Regions from separate parts of the Shewanella sp. 10N.286.51.B2 genome, predicted to be linked through region 1. Evidence: riboswitches for the same ligand, from Rfam matches in the RefSeq annotation. Region 1 holds a riboswitch; each other region holds the start of a gene.
The links. A riboswitch is a leader RNA that binds a small molecule or an ion and turns the genes downstream of it on or off. The one in region 1 is predicted to bind cobalamin.

Region 1 (6,267 bases):
GTAATGGCAGTACTGCCACCCCTTGGGTGTGGGCGCTTTCATTGCCTGCCATTAATGCATGCAAAGGTCGCTGAAATTGGAAAACAATAATGCTACCAAGCACTACAATGATGCTGGGGTACAATAAGGTGGACCAAGTAGCATTAGCAAAGCTGCCTAAAGACCAAAACAAAACAGCTTGTATGGCTTGTTGATCGCTAAAATAAAGAATGAGGTTGGCGATAGATGAGAGCAAAAATGAGATTGCAACCCCAGACAATACAAGGGTTTCAACTTGCCCATCACGGGACATGACCATGACGACTGCTACTGCAATTAATGAACCTAAAAAGGCGCAAACAGGCAATGGTAGAAACATTATTCCGCCAGTTAACGCCAAAATAGCGCCTAATGCTGCCCCTGAACTAATACCAAACAGGTATGGGTCGGCAAGTGGATTACGAGTGACACATTGTAATACCGAGCCTGATATGGCTAGTCCTGCGCCGCAGAGCATCGCCATAATTGCCCTTGGCATACGTAACTCAATAATAATACGGTCAGAAATAGCTAAAGAACCTGTTGCAGCCTCTGATATGTCAGCGGCCCGAAGAATCGCGCCTATAACATCATTAAACTCAATATTTGCGGTACCAATAACAATGGCAAATACTGGACTAATGAGCACTAACGGAGTAAGAATAAATAGCAATTTTTTTGCATTAAACAGCCGCATATAAAGCCTCAGAATAATGGTATGTGATCCGAGGGTTCTCATTAGTTGGATGACGATCAATATGGGCATTTACGCCATAGATATGGCGAATATTATCTTCAGACATCACTGCTGAAGGCGGGCCATTTTTGACTAAACGACCTTCTTTGAGAAATAGCATTTGATCGCAAAAGGCGCTGGCTAAATTAAGGTCATGAATTGTGGCGATAACAGTAATATTTAACGATTTAATTAATGTGAGTACTTCGAGTTGGTAACGGATATCAAGGTGATTGGTAGGCTCATCAAGCAATAAAATTTCTGGCTTTTGTAATAGGGCTCTGCCAATCAGTAAGCGTTGTTTTTCTCCACCAGATAAGTGCTCGAAAATATGCTCGCCTTTATCTGACAAGTTAACTTGCTCAAGCACTTCATCAATGATCCGTTGCTCTTTTTTATAGTCAATAGCTTGCCACCATTTATGCTGGCTAACTAAGCCCGTTGCCAGTAATTGGCGGCAGGTGACAGAAAACCCTGATGGAGGGTGTTGCAGCACGACAGCAACTTTTGCTGAAAATTGACGACGAGAGATGTCATTAATATTGACCCCGTCAAGATAGATTTCGCCAGTTGATGGCTTTAGGTATTTATAAATACAGCGCAGTAATGTGGATTTACCAACACCATTAGGGCCTAAAATACCAATAGTCTCTCCTTTATTTACCTTGAAGTTCAGTTGTTGCAATACATTTTTATCAGCGCAACTCCAACTTAAGTTATTAACTGATAGGTGTTCTATTGTGTGGTTATTTACTGTCATTAGTATTCCACTTAGGCGTCAATAGCGCTGACGCCTAAGTCTTAGTTAGGACATAATTAGAAAGCTTGGTAACTCAAGCTCACAAAATATTCCATCCCTGGATTGTTGTAGTTGCTGACGGTCATATAGTCATCATCAAGTATGTTGTTGGTTTTCACACGTAGTTGCCATTTGTCGTTAAACCAATATCCCATGCTGACATCGACCCTATGGTAAGCATCAAGGTGTTGGCCGTAACCTGAATAGCGTTTGCCTTGATAGTGATAGCTTACGAGTAGGTCAAAGTGTTCCCATTGATAGCCCACACTATAATCAAACTCGTGCTCACTACGGCCAACAAGTTCTTCATCATTTTTAGTGTCTTTGGCATCTAAATAGGTGTACGAAATCCGGTGGTCTAATTGCCACAGCTTGGTATTTAACGATAACTCTAAGCCTTTTATCTTGGCTTCATTGATGTTGGCAGGTTTCCATATGTAACCATCTTCATCAATCGGTGCCCAAGCAATGAGGTTATTAATATCGTTTTGGAATAAACTGATATAACCTTGAATAGCAGAGCCCCTATAATTAAGGGTTAATTCATAGCTTTCAGAGGTTTCGGAGGATAAATCTGGGTTTCCTGTTCCAGGCCAGTATAAGTCATTAAAAGTAGGTGCTTTAAAGCCTGTGCCTGTGCTTGCCGTTAAGCGCCATTGATCAGAAAAGTTATAGGCTGCACTTAAATTATAAGAAGTTTCATTGTCGATATTTTCAACGTCATCATATCGAACAGCCCCTTCAAATAGAACGTTATGCCATTGGTATTGAGCCAGCGCATAAATTCCCCAAACTTCTCGTTCATTGACAGCATAATCCCCATTTACGGACTCGTTATACCAATCCACTCCGCCGATAACCGTCAGTTCATTAGATGCTTTAAATTGGTTTGTCCAATTTATTTGATCGCGAGTTGTTTCGTATTTTTGTCTCGCGACATCCGGGTTATCACCGCGAAAATTGACATTTGAATCTTGAGATTGACCAATATTTAATTTACTCGTGAGTTGCTCGCCCTGATATTGGGTGCCAACATTCCACAAATAATTGTCAAAATCAGCTTGGTCAGTGCCGCCACTGGCGTAAATATCATCGTGTTCGCTATTACCAGTGTCATATTGTAGACTCCAGCTAATATCCCATTGGTCAGAGATATTTTGCAAACCCGCTACAGTTAATCCTATGCGGTCATAGCCATCATCATCAGCTTCTTCTGGAGCGCCATTATGGATATTATATCCATCTGAACGTTCACTGTTTACTGTGATAGTACTTTGACCATCACCATGTGCCACTCCCGCACCTACAGTGCCTCGTAGATAGTTATTACTACCTAACTCGGTACTGGCAAACCATTCACCACCATTAAGTTGGCGAGTAAATATTTGTATTACGCCGCCAATAGCATCACTGCCCCAAATAGAAGCTCTAGGGCCTTTTATGACTTCTATCCGCTCAATATTTTGTGGAGAAAGGGAGCCAAAATTGACAGCGTTTAGGGGGGCAGATCCAACCCTTAAACCATCAATAAGCACCAATGAATGCCCAGAGCTGGTGCCTCGTATACTCACTGAAGCCGTTTGTCCAGCCCCACCATTTCGAGTCACACTTAAACCTGGTAATGCTTCTAGAACATCAACTACTGATTTGGGATTAAGCACATCAATTTCTTCACGTTCAATGGTATTAATTACCGTAAGTTGTGAGTCTGGTGTGCTCTCAAAACGTGTTCCAGTGACCACGATTGTTTCATGCACTGGGACTGCAGGTGCTGCAGCATTTACACTGTAAGTTTGAAAAATAGCTAATGTGATAGCTGATAAACGCAGTTTAAAACTCATTGTTGTTGCCTTGTTATGCTGAGTTTAAAATAGCGGGAGATGCGCTGCTTGTTAATAATTGAGTAACTAGTAGCGAATAGAAAAAATCCAATCTTTCTATGTCTCAAGAAACCCGCTTGAGTACATCGAACAATTAGGTCGGTCTCCTGGCTCACAGCATCTAGAAATACACCTTCCCGATATAAAGTCAGTGGTAAAAAGTATTTCGCTCTGTTTACAGTTGCAGGTACAGCTGTGGGGTCTCACCACATTCCCAAAAATAACACCCTAATTGTATTGATAGTGATAAAGCTTGTTCGCACAACTCATTGTTGTGAACTGTTACTTTACCCATCGATGATGTGGTGGAATATAATCAATTATTGGTAGTTGGAATGTGAAAATGGTCACAGGTTTATTTATATGGACTAAAGTGTGTGACTTTTAACAGTACTTTTGTGGTGAGACTTTATGGGGCGGTTTTTCTTGCTTTAAATATGAGCTATTTTTACTTGTAATAAGACTTAGGTTGAAAATTAATTTTATAATATGTTTAAATTACTGTTAAAAGTAACATATTAAAAATTAATAAGCATTGCTATTATTTGTTGTGAGAGTTGTTTTACGCATATCGTAATAGAGATGTTTAAAACAATATTCACAACATTTGAATGTAACCATAATTGTTTGGTTTATTCTTATTTTGATATCGTTTTTTCTGCAAGTTAAATGTTATTTGAAGTCAGATTTTTATATTGTGGCTTTTTTGATATTTTTTAATATATACTTCCACCCAAAGTATATGGTAAAACTGAGTAATAACTTCATCACTCTTACTTGGTAACCCTGCATTATGAGGTTAGAGGCATCTAACCTCATTTTTTTTGAGGCTAAATTTTCATCACGGAACCTATGTGTAATTTTATAAATTATAGGTTGTTTACGCTTAAGTGTGATTGCTAGAATGCAAATGTTAGCAGTGAGACTTTTAAACTAGATAGGAAAGTTAGCTGCTGAGAAACGTGTTTTTATTTTTTAAATAAAGACTCTCTATGAATTAATCAGCAACTGGCTGAAATAAAAATATTAAGTTTTATCACTTTTAAACTAAAGGGTTTTCCATCACCTTAATATTTTTTACTTTAACATGTTAAGTGCACTAATCCTGTCTGGTTTTGATTTGTAATCACTAGTTTCAATAAGTATTAATATACTAATATGTCCAAATAACAAAGCAAATATAAGTTAATAACTCTATTACTTGCTGCGTTGCGCCAAGGGTGTCACCTGTATATCCATTTATTTGTTTTTTCATTAACTTGAGTAATAAAACAAAAGCTATCAACCAAGTTGCTAGTAATAATAAAGTTAAGCTGCTTGGCAGTAAAAGCAATCCAGGGAAACCACATGCAGTTAGTATCAATAATGTGTTGTAGTTGATAGTATTTGATTTTTGTGGTGTTTTGTTTTCCCCTATACGTGCATATTCAAGAAAGAATGGCACCATGCCAGAGATAGCTCTGCTAGCACCATGTGCAGTTATTAATGCGAGCATGACTTGCTGCATACTGAGTAGCTGCAGGCTACTCAGTTTTATTGCAAAGGTTGATATTAATGCAAGTACCCCATAGGTGCCAATCTGGCTATCTTTCATTATTGCTAACTTTCTGCTTTTATCCCAACCTCCACCAAAGCCATCAGCGAGATCGGCCAAGCCATCTTCATGAAAGGCACCGGTTGCAAGGATGAGTATTACCAAAGTCACAACGCACGCAAGGGAATGAGGAACTACTAAGCTAAGTGCAAAGTATACAGCTGCGCCAAAAAAACCTATAAAAAGACCAACCAATGAAAACCAACGACTAGCAGCCGCCACCGTCTTTTCATGAAACATCATGTGATTTGTAAAAGGAAAGCGTGTTAGAAAACTAATGGCTGCAAGAACTTCATTAAATATATTGTTTTTTTTTATGTCTAAGTTACTCATAACTTGTTTTTTCTCTTTAATCTTGTGGGGTTAGTGATAGAGTATTTTAAGATTACTATTTATGGTTTGCATAATGTTACTGAGAACTTGTTAGGGCAAAAGTGGGGGAGAGTAACCACTTTTTCAATATCATTAAATTTTTTTGATTGAATGGATATTTAATATAGTGATTAACTCAAATTAGGTATGAGTAATAGATCACAAGTTTCTTTTTAAGGAAGAAAGACTGTGCTTTTTCACAGCTTTCAACTGCAATGTAATTGAGGTGAACTAATATTGAATACTGTCAACAACATAAAATTTCAATTGGAACTTTTTAACAGCGTCCATTGCTTCCAGCGTAGCAGGTTGAGCTAAGTTCTCCACAGCAGGCACGGCTGAACACATCATTTTATATATAATAGGAAGCCTTGCGTTCAAATCCCTATCTCTCCGCCATATTAAATACGAGAAAAGCCGTTGATTATCAACGGCTTTTTTTGTTTCTGGCATTTGAGGGGCTTTCTGAGAGGATTGACTCAGACAATGTACCTGCCTTTCACATTAGCAGAGCTCCTAATAACGTGTACTTCACACGTATCTGTTTAGCCAAATCGTTACGCGATAAAGGCTTTCCTTTTGATATTAAAGTTTCTCTGTTGACTCGTGACAGAGCACAAGCGGTTATTCGCAATATCGATGTCGCAGGCACGCTGAAAAAAATCATCAATACCATAGACCATCAAACCTGTATCAATGACTTTATTCGTTATGTTGATGAAGTGATTAACAGTCTTCGCAGTGAATTTGAGAAAAACAAGTTGGCCATCAGTACAAAGCCAGCAAGTTATAGCATCCCCATTAGAGACACTAAGCTGTCACAACACCGTGAAACCACGGCTGTAGCTCAAGCAATGTCCGTGGTGAC
Region 2 (6,267 bases), on a different contig from region 1:
ACGGATTTGCATCAGAAGCCGAGGCTGAAGCTTGGGGTAAGCAAGAGCTTCCCGCTTTTTTAACCACGCAAGCTGAACGCAATAAACGTAAAACAGAAAAACAACTTAAGGCTAAATCAATTGCAGATGCAATTGCTGCAGAAGCATTAACCGATGAAGCAGATGCATTATCAGATGATGCTAAGCAAATAGATGCTGCCGATAGCGCAGATGTTGTTGAAGATTAAGCGTTAAAACATTACAGTAATGCAACAACTTGGTGACAAGGTTTGCCGTATTTATTTTTGAATAAACCAAACTTCACCTTTCAGCACCAATACCAAGGACGAATTAGGTATGAAAGCTTGCTTTACGACAATAATATTTTCAGGGCTGTTGTTATTAGGCCCTGGAAATAAAGTAATGGCCAAAGAGTCACAGTCTTACCTCAATAGCACCACCAATCAATCAGCAGATGCAACTAACGCTGCAAAAAGAGAGTTATCAATATTTTCCAAAAGTGTGTCTTTTGAGCTGCCTATTGGCTGGAATATGGCATTTAATTCTAGCAAAGGGAATATGTATAAAGCTGAGTTTGTTCCTGCTGGGGAAAGTTTAAATAATTGGTCTGATTTATTCTGTATTCAAGGCTTTGAGGGCTTGGCAGAAAATATCGAGCCTGAGCGATTTTTAAATAATTTTGCTAGCACCTACCAAGACAGCTGCCAAGGTGAGGTGGTTTATGAGCAACTTGGAAAAACCCAGATGGGTGGTCAAGAAGCGTATCACGGCATTATCGGCTGTACCGTTATGGCTAACTTTTTACAGCAAGGTGGCTCAGTTAAACAGCAAGGTGAAATAGGTTATTACGCCGTAATTAAAGGCGTTGAAGACTTGTACTTTATGCATAAGTCTATGCGCGGCGATGTTTTTAATAAAAACTCAGCGCCATTAAAATCGACCAATCATCGTCAATTTATGTCGAATTTTAAGCAGTTACGATTCTAGAAATTTTCTTTTTATCAATAATTGGTTTATCAACAATCCGCTTATCAGTAAGCGAGCTATTAATGAGTAATCATATTATTCAGACTATTTTTCAATAAGTTGAATAATATGATTGATTCATTTTCGTTATATCAAAAATCCCCATAAGCACGTTATACTATATCAGCTTGTTATATGGCTGCTTTAAGTCGTAGCAATCAAAAATTTATATAATTTATCGTCAATTTATAGTGGTGCCTGTGTATGACACGGGATAATCGGGAAACTAGTGAAAATCTAGTACTGCCCCCGCAACGGTAATGGTGAGGACTGAGTGCGATAAAGCTTGTAGCTGTGAAATTTAAGCTGCTATTTAACGTTAAAAATTCATGTTCGTCAGTAGCTTTGCTACTTTAACCTAAGTCCGGAGACCGGCCCTATAGATGATTTTGAGATTTCGGTGGGCAGATCTCGAAATGTAGCTCGTTGCTTGTAAATAATCATGGCTTATCGCTAACAGATAAATTTACGAGTACGATGCGCTGCGACAAATATGCCCCATTTTTCCTTTCAGGAGTTAAAGGTAAATGGGTACAAATCTAACAAAAATCGCATCAGCATTAAGCCTAGTATTTGGTCTAGCTGCTTCAACAACCTCAGTTGTTTACGCTGACACCACAACAGACAATTCTGCCAATGCAGAGGTTGAAAAAATTGTGGTTATTGGTCGTCAAGATGCAAATCCTCTTAATATTGCAGCGAATGTAAATGTGATCGACCAAGCTGATATTCAGCTTAGTGGTGCGGTGAGCTTAACGGAGTTATTACGTTCTCAAGCGGGTATTCAAGTGTCTGATAACAACTCAGGTACGACTTTTGCCATGCGCGGTTTTTCAGCGTCTCAAGCCGCCAGCAATACCTTAATTTTGATTGATGGTCGCCGCTTAAACAATATTGATATTGCGGCTCCTAGCATTAATGCAGTGCCGTTAAATCAAGTTGAGCGGGTGGAAATATTATCAGGTAGTGCTGGGGTACTTTATGGCGATCAAGCTGTTGGCGGGGTGATTAACATCATCACTAAAGCGCCTAATAAAGACGGCGGCGGACTGCAATTAAGTGCTGGCAGCTTTGATACTTATGAAGCTAAAGGGGATATTTCAGGCAAAATTAATGACGCTTGGCATTATTACTTGGCCGGCAGTTACAATCAAAGTGATAACTATCGCGATAATAACGACAGTGAAACCGGCTCAATTCTAGGCCGTTTGCAATATCAAACTGATTTACAAAATTTCTTTGTTGAAGCCAGCTACTTCGATAATGATCGCCAGGCCCCTGGTGCGCTAACACTGGAGCAGTATCTGCAAGATCCAACTCAGGCCGCACCTTTTACCGATGATGATTATGTCCATGAAATGACTACCGCACTGCGCAGTGGTTATGAATATCAACTAACTAAAGAGTGGGCATTAGTCGCTGATTTAACTTATTCAGATACGTTAACCACCAACTTCCTTTGGGGCAGTGCAGGGCGTATTGAGCGTAGCTTATTGAGCTTTTCCCCCAAAGCCACGGCAAATTATCAGTTAGATAATGGCGATTTAGACATTGTTGCTGGGATTGATTTAAGTATCGGTGAGGCCGATTTTGATACTGCTTACATTCAACGTAATAATGAACAGAAAGTGACCAGTGCTTATGTGCAAGCCTCAGTGCCATTAACGCAGTCATTATCCTATGTAGTTGGTGGGCGTTACAGTGAAGTGACAGATGACTTAACAGATCAATTATCATACGCAAATGGTGTTGAGCTTGATAATGATGCCCATGTATTTGAGTTAGGGTTAAATTATCGTCCAAGCCTTGCGCATCGTTTTTATATTCGCGCCAATGATAATTTCCGTTTTGCCAAAGTGGATGAGCAAGCCTATACCCCAATTACCACCCTTGGTCTTGATCCACAAACCGGCCGTTCATATGAAGCAGGTTGGGACTGGACCACTACAACACAAACCTTCAAATTAAACCTTTACCGTTTAGATTTGGAAGATGAAATTGTATATGACGCAGGGCGCACTGATGGTCCACAGGGCGGCGGTGCTAACGTTAATGCTGATGCTTCAACTCGTTTTGGCGTTAATGCCGCTTATGATGTGCAAATCGCTGCAGATTGGTTGCTGGGCGCATCATATGATTACATTGATGCTGAATTTACCGAAGGCGAGAACGAAGGCAAGGCGCTTTCTTGGGTTGCGGAGCATAATGCCCGTGCGTATGTGAGTTATGATATTGCCCAACAGTGGCAGGTTTTTGCTGAAGGTATTTATACTGGCGAGCGCTTTATTGAAGGTGATAATGCCAATGTTGACCCTAAGTTATCCAGTTATGTATTAGCTAACTTAGCCATTAACTATACCCGTAATGAGTGGAGTGCCAGTTTACGTGCTGACAACTTGTTAGATAAGCAATATGTCAGTGCTGGCTATTATGTTCCTGAGGAATGGGGCGGCAGCGGTTATTACTCGGGTAATGGTCGCTCAATTCGCTTAAGCTTAGGTTATCGTTTTTAAAATCCCTTTGTAATGAACTAACAGATAATAAGCGAAGCGTCTGATTTTTAGACGATAATAACTTGTTATCTAGCTAATTACACTGAAGATACTAAAGCCGACAAAGCACTTGTCGGCTTTTTGTCTTAATCAGCATTAATCACTTGACCTTTGTAGGGTTTCTATGGATAAATTCGTTAATCGAGAACGAAGAATTATACAGGGAAGCATCGCTTTATGACCTACCTTGAGCAGCAGGTACTCACTCAAGTAAAAGCTATTATTGGCAACGAAGAACAAGTCATTGGGCGCCGTGGTATTTTGATCCCTTTAAAAAAGGCCTTAATTAATGAAGCAGATATCCGCATTATTATCGATATCATTGCCAGCGATCCCGCGCTTGCCGCTCATTTACTTTGGCGCAGTAATACCGCTCAAGCTGGTGGCGTAATCGCGACAAAAAATCGCAGTATAAAAGATGCGCTTATCCGTTTAGGCCAAGTCAATATTTACCGCTATAGCTTCTCATTTTATCTAAAAGAACGCTTAGATGAATTACCTGAACCATATTGTAAATTAGTTAAGGGCTATTGGGCGCTTACTGAAAATATCGCTACCGATGCAGTGCATTATTTACGTGAGCTTGAAGACAATAAACAAGCTATAGATATTGATGCAGATGAACTGCAAACCTTGGCGCTATTTAGTGTATTTGGTCAAGTGATTACCTTAAGTGCGTTTGCATTTTTAAATGCCGCCTCAGAAAAGCCCATAGCATTACAGGTGATAAAAAAGCTCATTGATACCCAGCAGCAAAGTTTATCTATAGAAGCATTTGAGGCTCTTGGGTTAGATGATGAGTTACGCAATGAATTTATGGTGGCCCATAATATTAACCAAACGAGCAATGTAAACTCTGCAGGCTTAGTGCTTAGAGCTGTGCTGAGCAAACGTAATGTATTGATAAACCCAATTAATGAATCTAATTAATGAAGCTAGTATAGCGAGTTGATTTAATCCCATGACATAAAAAATGCCACCTTAATCGTGGCATTTTTTATGGATTTTTCACAACTTGTTTATGCACATTCTAAGAGCGATTGGTGCTTTTGACTTAATCTTTGTAACTTTAGCCCTTCAGCAGCCACTAAGGTTAGCCATTTTTGAATTAAATGGGTATTGGATGTATTAAGGCGGTAGGCTGCAAATAACGGCCTTTTTAAGCCTTCGCTGCCAAGTTTTACAGAACTTAAGTTAAGTCCATGGCCTTCATTAATTGACCAGCTTGGCAGCGCCGCTACGCCATCATTACAAGCAATACGTTGAAGCAGCATCGCTGTTAAGTCACATTGCTTTTGTTCACCCACCTCAACACCAGCAGGTTCTAAAAAGTGCTTATAAATATCAAGGCGCTGCAATGGAACAGGGTAAGTGATCAGTGTTTGCTTGGCGAGCTGCTCAGGTTTAATGAATGGCTGTTTTGCTAGAGGATGCTCATTTGAAACGACTAACTTCACTTCAAAATCAAACAAATGTTGATAGGCAAGTGCATGCCCTGGTACTGGATCTGAAGTGAGTACAATATCCAACTCACCAAGCGCTAAGGCATTTAATGAATCAAATAAATGACGGCTAGATAAATCAATACGGCCATCTGGTGCGATTTGTTTAAAGGCCTCGGTCACCGGCATTAACCAGCGAAAGCAGCTATGGCATTCAATGCCCAATTTTAAAGATTGCGCCTCTCCATCAAGGCCTTTTTTCAGATCTGATTCTGTCACCATCACTTTAGGGAGAATTTCCTCCGCCAAATTAAGTAGTCGAGTGCCTTCTTGAGTAAAAGATAATGGTTTGCTCTTTCGAATAAAAATAGATGAATTAATGCGTGTTTCTAATTCTTTTATTTGATGAGATAGCGCTGATTGAGTTACGAAGCGTTTTTTCGCAGCACCAGCAAGGCTACCACTTTCTTTAAGTGCCATCAGAGTTCGAAGGTGTCTCAGCTCTATCATATAATCCTCACATGAATTTTGCTCAACTTACGGGTGAAATCAATTCGGTTGCTTGTATCAAGACTATCACAACAAACTTCTAGACGTCCAGACGCCTATGTAATTTATTTACGAAAATGTAGTCTCATTGTTAACTTTTGTGATTGTTTTGACGTGAAAATTACAGCTTTTGATTTTATAAAAAGTGACTTTAATAAGTGATCACTAGTTTAAAGGTCATTGAGAGAGGGCTTTTTGAGGTTTTTAATCTGCGACTACGCAGTTTTGCTAGGCTTATCTATACTCTGACTGGTATTGCTTTATTTAATTTCTATGTTGATTGAGTTTAAAATGACTGGAGTCATAAATGAGCCACACTTATAAAATTATTGAGTTAACAGGATCGTCACCTATCAGCTCTGATGATGCGATAAAAAATGCAATTGCAGCAGCTAATGAATCGCTTAAACATTTACGTTGGTTTCAGGTTGTTGAGACCAGAGGTCACCTAGAAGAAGGTTTAATTGCTCACTGGCAAGTCACTATTAAAGTCGGTTTTACTTTAGATCAGAAATCACCTCATTGAAGACGTGGTGTCTGAAAGATGACAATAAGTAAAAGGTTTAAGCGTCTCTAGGTAAGCCTTTTTCAACACTGCGGATCACTCGCAAGGTTTTACGGCTTAAATGACTTTTAGGCGCCGTTTTTGTTTTATCGTCAGGGGTTAAATCTTGCTGTTTAAGTGCTTGTTGCGCTAG
Region 3 (6,267 bases), on a different contig from region 1:
AGCAAACACCAACATAGCGGGCTTATTAATACTCAGCTTATGCCTAATATTGTACTTTGGTTTCATATTAGCTTGTGGCGTTAGTTGCACTTGCGCAATCTGCATTGCTAGCGTTTCGAGTAACCCTAGCGCCCCTAGCGGCTTAGTTTTCTGATTAATTTTATGCTGTATTTGATCATCAAATTTATGACTAACTGGATCTACCGCAAACATCCCTTACTCTCCAAAACTGCAATCTCATCGACGATGACGTAATACAAAAAGAAAAAATACACTACCAATTGCGGCAGTGATAATACCTACCGGCAACTCTTGGTTGCCTAATAAACAACGGGCTAATACATCAATCCATACCATAAATATGCCGCCGACTAATGCCGTCATCATAATAGGTTGTTGCCCAGGATAGAGCAGCCGCACGGTATGAGGGATCATCAAGCCAACAAAGCCAATGCCGCCGCAACTTGCCACCAGCGTGGCGGTGATTAATGAACACAAAATAAGCATAGCTAAGCGAATTTTGGCGACGTTAACCCCTAAGGAGTGCGCCGTTTCATCCCCCGCTTGAATGGCTAATACCTGACGCTTAAAAGCTAAAATAATTAATATGCTGCAAACTACCACCACAGATGGGATAATCAGGCCTGCCCAGCTAGCTTTAGCAAAGCTGCCCAAACTCCAAAATAATACTGAAGCCGCCGCTTGAGGGCTTGAAAAATACAGTACCAAACTGGTTAGCGCGCCGAACATGAAAGAGGTGGCCACCCCAGACAATAGCATCCGCTCAACTTGGCTAGCACGACCAAAACCAGATAAACCTAATACCAACAGCACAGATAAACTCGAACCAATAAAAGCGCCAATTGGTAAACTAATGGATGACCAAGACCACCAGGCATCATTACTGAATAAGCCTGAACGTAAAATGGCATTGGCAAGATGACCAGAAGACTCTGCTAACCATTGCAGCACTAAGCCTTGGCTGCCAAAAAAGCTCAGCACTAATACCGCCCCAAATGACGCCCCAGAGCTAATACCAAATAAATAGGGATCCGCCAACGGGTTACGTGTCACCGTTTGCAATACACTGCCCGCAAGCGCCAAACCTGCGCCTGCCACAAAGGCTAAAATAATTCTTGGAAAACGCAGCTCAAACACAATCCGCTGCGTTAGTGAATCTGTTTCACCTGTACCTAATGCCAAATTAGCAAACAAGCTAACGACTTGTTCAAAACTGATATTAGCAGCGCCGAAACTTGCCGCGGCGATTGGAGTAACGAAGGTCACTATGGCAGTAACAAACAGCAGTAGCTTATGCTTAAAACTTAAACTCATCTGCTTTGCTAGCTTCACTGATTGTGTGGCATCAATGGCTGTCATTTATCGCCCTGCCCGTGGTTTGATTGGCCATGTTTTTGTTCAGAGCTTGGATATGCGTTTTGCTGCGAGCTTTGACAAGTGTTTTGATTAGCATTGTCATAATGACTTTGATAACCATAAAAGTAGGTAATTAACGGTTTACCGTGCTGTGGGTGACTTGATATTTGGCAGCAAACATCAAACACGTTCCCCAAAATGGTTTCTGTTAATACTTCATCAGGTAAACCTTGAGCGATGCACTTTCCTTGATCAAGTAACAGCAATCTATCGCACATTGCGCTGGCTAAATTAAGATCGTGAATAGAGGCAATCACGCTAATGCCAAGTTGCCTAACCAACTCAAGAATTTGGATTTGATAGCGAATATCTAAATGATTAGTCGGCTCATCAAGGATCAATAACTGCGGCTTTTGCACGATAGCCCGTGCAATTAATGCCCGCTGTTTTTCACCGCCAGATAACTGCTCATATTGCTGCAAGGCTTTGTGCTCAAGACCCACTTTAGCCAGCGCCTTGGCAATATCATCTGCATCTGCTTGGGTATTGGTTTCAAAAAGGCCTTTATGGGGCGTTAAGCCCATAGAAACCAGTTGATGGGTGGTCATATCAAAATAATGGGGTGACTCTTGCTGCACAACGGCAACCTTAGTGGCCAATTGTTTATGAGAAAAACCATTAATATTGTCGCCAAATAAGCTGATTTTGCCAGCATCAGGGGTGATATAGCGATACAAGCAGCGCAGTAAGCTGGATTTACCCGCACCATTAGGGCCAATAAGCCCTAGCATTTCACCACGTTGCAAGGCAAAACTGACTTGAGAAAGGATCTCATTGTCTGCAACTGACCAGCTTAGCTGATCAACTGTTAATGCCGCAGTAGTCAAGATACTACCCCTGCGGTTATCCAAGAGGCATGTTTAGCCACAACTGGGGTTTTAATACTGATCACGATACAAACTCCGCCTGAGTTACCCGCTCAAGTTGTTGTTAGGTGCTGCTAATTCAGCAAGAAAAACTAAGCTAGGTATCTGACTTAATGGCATTCATTAATCACTTATCTTACAAGTGATGAGATGCTATTTTACAGTTGCGGGTACAGTTCGAGCTAAACAGCATTTAGGCTAGTTCTCGATTCCCTACTCATTTAGCGAACCGCTTGATACTGGTGTTGCTTAAAGCATTTCACACAAGCACTCAACTGCAGCTAAATTGACTTAATTTGAAATTTTATTGCACTTAATAAATGCGGCTTATATTGTACGGTATATCTGCCTAAGTGAAGTTAGTTTTTTCTGCTAATTTTAGGCTAAAACTAATTATTCCAGTTTAAACGATAGACGGGTTTAGTCGATTTATCATCAGCTTCAGGCCAAAACACATCAATGGTTACCGTCGCGGCATAATCTATATTCAGTTGTCCATATAGCCCTTTACAGCGCTCAAGCCCTAACACCAAAGCGATAATATGACGGATAACTCCACCGTGAGTCACTACCAGAGCAGTGGCTGATGCTGTTGCCTTAGCACTATTAGCCTCAGCAGTATGAGCTTCAGCCAAGTTGTAAGCTTGCAAGGTTATTTGCGCAAAAGCCTGCGCCACCCTTTGTTCAAATTCAGCCATGGGCTCAGCTTGGGGCGCGCCATGCTCCCAAGGGTTATCCCAATAGGCATCTAACGCTTTAGCGCTATGCTGATAAAGCTCTGCAAAGCTTTTTCCGTCCCACAAGCCAAAATCAATTTCCTGTAATTGAGACATTATCTCAACCTGTAAAGCTAAATCAGCACTCACTTGGTTTAACTGCTGCGCTAATTCAGCGGCAAACGCATGGCAGCGCACCAAAGGCGAACTGTATAGCTGCAGTGATGGCAAACAACCTAATAGCCCTAGCTTAGCCGCACTCTGGTGCATGTTCGTTAGCCCCAAATCAGTTAGCGCCACATCGGTTTTACCCCGCAAAATACTGTCGCCCTCACATTGGCCATGGCGTAACAATATTATCTTAGCTTGCTTCATCTAAGGAGACTCCATCGGCCGTTTCAATTGGCTTATGTTTTTAGTGTGAGCAATGGGCTTGCTCTTACAATCTATTTAAACGTATTATGGACGTCTATACGTTTAAATGTCCAAACAAAATATTTTAAGATGAATTTTATTACAGGGGATTTCGCATTATTCTGCCCTATAAAAGCATAAATAAAGGTATGCTTATTTCATCTAAAACCGTTAACACAATCCACTAACTACTTAAGTTAGCGTGTTATTTAACGCTCGATTAAGTGATTAGCATAAAAGCAATTAAGGTAATACGTTATGGCGAAGTCGACTTCCTACAGTCAGGTACTTGAACAACTTACAAATACGCTAAAACAGCGCATAGTTATCCTCGATGGTGCCATGGGCACAATGATTCAAGACTACAAATTGGAAGAACAAGACTACCGTGGTGAGCGTTTTAAAGACTGGCACTGTGACGTAAAAGGCAACAACGACATGTTGGTGCTAAGCCAACGCCAAATCATTAAAGATATCCACACTAAATACCTGTTAGCGGGTGCTGACATTATTGAAACCAATACCTTTAATGCCACCACGATTGCTATGGCCGATTACGACATGCAGTCGTTGTCAGCAGAAATTAACCTTGAAGGGGCTAAAGTTGCCCGTGAAGCCGCTGATGACATTACTGCGCAAACGGGTGTTAAACGCTATGTTGCAGGAGTGCTTGGGCCAACCAACCGCACTTGCTCTATCAGCCCAGATGTGAACGACCCCAGTTTTCGTAATATCAGCTTTGATGAGTTAGTCGAAGCCTATGTTGAATCAACCCGTGCATTAATTGATGGCGGCGCAGATATCATCATGGTCGAAACCATCTTTGATACCCTCAACGCCAAAGCCGCATTATTTGCCATCGAATTAGTGTTTGATCAAATTGGTGATCGTCTACCTGTGATGATTTCAGGCACCATTACTGATGCTTCAGGTCGTACCCTAACTGGGCAAACCACCGAAGGCTTTTACAACTCACTGCGCCATATCAAACCATTATCCATTGGCCTTAACTGCGCCCTTGGCCCAAAAGAGTTGCGTCCCTACGTTGAAGAGTTATCACGGATTGCAGAATGTTATGTTTCTGCCCACCCTAACGCTGGCTTACCTAATGAGTTTGGTGGTTACGATGAAACCCCAGAAGAAATGGCCGAAGTGATCAGTGATTGGGCACGGGAAGGCATGCTCAATATTGTGGGTGGCTGTTGTGGTAGTACACCAGCGCACATTAGTGTTATTCGCGATGCCGTTATCAGCCATGAGCCACGTGTCATACCTGATATTCCCGTTGCCTGTCGCTTATCAGGGCTTGAGCCATTAACCATTGATGGCAACTCATTATTTGTTAACGTCGGCGAGCGTGCCAACGTTACAGGTTCAGCCAAGTTCCTGCGGTTAATCAAAGAAGAAAAGTTTGAAGAGGCCCTAGATGTCGTGCGTGAGCAAGTTGAAAACGGCGCACAAATCATCGATGTCAACATGGATGAAGGTATGCTTGATGGCGTCGAGTCGATGAAAAAGTTCTTGAACTTAATCGCCTCAGAGCCTGATATTTCCCGCGTGCCTATTATGATTGACTCATCAAAATGGGACGTCATTGAAGCAGGCCTTAAGTGCGTGCAGGGTAAGTCGATTGTTAACTCCATTTCGATGAAAGAAGGTGAACAAGCCTTTATTCAGCAAGCCACCTTAGTGAAACGCTATGGCGCAGCCGCCATTGTGATGGCATTTGATGAAGATGGCCAAGCCGATACCCGCGCCCGTAAAACCGAAATCTGTACCCGCGCCTATCGCATACTGGTTGATGTGGTTGGCTTTGCCCCAGAAGACATCATTTTCGACCCGAATATATTTGCCATTGCCACCGGCATTGACGAGCACGATAACTACGCCGTCGATTTTATTGAGTCCATTAAAGACATTAAAGCCACTCTACCCCATGCGATGATTTCTGGCGGTGTGTCAAACGTCTCGTTCTCGTTTCGTGGTAACAACCCAGTCCGCGAAGCCATTCATGCGGTGTTTTTATACCACGCGATACAAGCGGGCATGGACATGGGTATCGTTAACGCAGGTCAGTTAGCCATATTTGATGACATCGACAAAGACTTAAAAGAAAAAGTCGAAAATGTGGTACTGAATTTACCTTGCCCCGTTGCCGACTCAAGCAATACTGAGCAACTACTAGATGTTGCTGAGCGTTTTCGTGGTGACGGCAAACAAGTGGCTAAAAAGGAAGACTTAGCTTGGCGCAGCCTGCCAGTTAATGAGCGCTTATCCCACGCCTTAGTGAAAGGCATTACTGAGTTTATCGACCAAGACACCGAAGAAGCGCGCGCCGCTGCCACCCGCCCACTTGATGTGATTGAAGGGCCATTAATGGATGGGATGAACGTGGTCGGTGACTTATTTGGCTCAGGCAAAATGTTTCTGCCGCAAGTCGTTAAATCAGCGCGGGTAATGAAAAAAGCCGTGGCTTATTTAAACCCATACATTGAAGCGGAAAAAGTTGAAGGTCAATCAAACGGTAAAATTTTAATGGTTACCGTTAAAGGTGACGTGCACGATATCGGTAAAAACATTGTCGGCGTGGTGCTAGCCTGTAATGGCTTTGAAGTGTTCGACCTAGGCGTCATGGTGTCAGTTGAAAAAATCCTCGAAGCCGTAAAAGAGCACAATATTGATATTATTGGTATGTCAGGGCTTATTACCCCAAGCCTTGATGAAATGGTACATAACGTCAAAACCTTCCACCGAGAAGGGTTAACCATTCCGGCGATTATTGGTGGTGCAACCTGCTCGAAAATTCATACCGCAGTAAAAATTGCCCCACATTA

Region 2: linked by a shared signal. The riboswitch ahead of AB4140_RS01850 (TonB-dependent receptor) and the one ahead of AB4140_RS18685 (TonB-dependent receptor domain-containing protein) in region 1 are both predicted to bind cobalamin.
Region 3: linked by a shared signal. The riboswitch ahead of AB4140_RS02015 (ABC transporter ATP-binding protein) and the one ahead of AB4140_RS18685 (TonB-dependent receptor domain-containing protein) in region 1 are both predicted to bind cobalamin.

The regions. Positions count from the first base shown of each region.
Region 1 covers NZ_JBFRKH010000078.1:14,670-20,936, forward strand. The annotation lists gene AB4140_RS18675 (iron ABC transporter permease) at 1-715, opposite strand, end outside; gene AB4140_RS18680 (ABC transporter ATP-binding protein) at 702-1,514, opposite strand; gene AB4140_RS18685 (TonB-dependent receptor domain-containing protein) at 1,571-3,394, opposite strand; cobalamin riboswitch at 3,513-3,679, opposite strand; gene cobS (adenosylcobinamide-GDP ribazoletransferase) at 4,587-5,360, opposite strand; gene AB4140_RS18695 (hypothetical protein) at 5,631-5,852, opposite strand; partial or broken gene AB4140_RS18700 (hypothetical protein) at 5,924-6,267, shown strand, end outside.
Region 2 covers NZ_JBFRKH010000009.1:16,426-22,692, forward strand. The annotation lists gene AB4140_RS01840 (DUF3622 domain-containing protein) at 1-227, shown strand, start outside; gene AB4140_RS01845 (hypothetical protein) at 337-987, shown strand; cobalamin riboswitch at 1,202-1,421, shown strand; gene AB4140_RS01850 (TonB-dependent receptor) at 1,554-3,539, shown strand; gene AB4140_RS01855 (HDOD domain-containing protein) at 3,756-4,508, shown strand; gene AB4140_RS01860 (LysR family transcriptional regulator) at 4,598-5,530, opposite strand; gene AB4140_RS01865 (dodecin) at 5,877-6,095, shown strand; gene queG (tRNA epoxyqueuosine(34) reductase QueG) at 6,133-6,267, opposite strand, start outside.
Region 3 covers NZ_JBFRKH010000009.1:52,856-59,122, reverse strand. The annotation lists gene cobT (nicotinate-nucleotide--dimethylbenzimidazole phosphoribosyltransferase) at 1-213, opposite strand, end outside; gene AB4140_RS02020 (FecCD family ABC transporter permease) at 238-1,380, opposite strand; gene AB4140_RS02015 (ABC transporter ATP-binding protein) at 1,377-2,264, opposite strand; cobalamin riboswitch at 2,382-2,554, opposite strand; gene AB4140_RS02010 (histidine phosphatase family protein) at 2,693-3,394, opposite strand; gene metH (methionine synthase) at 3,692-6,267, shown strand, end outside.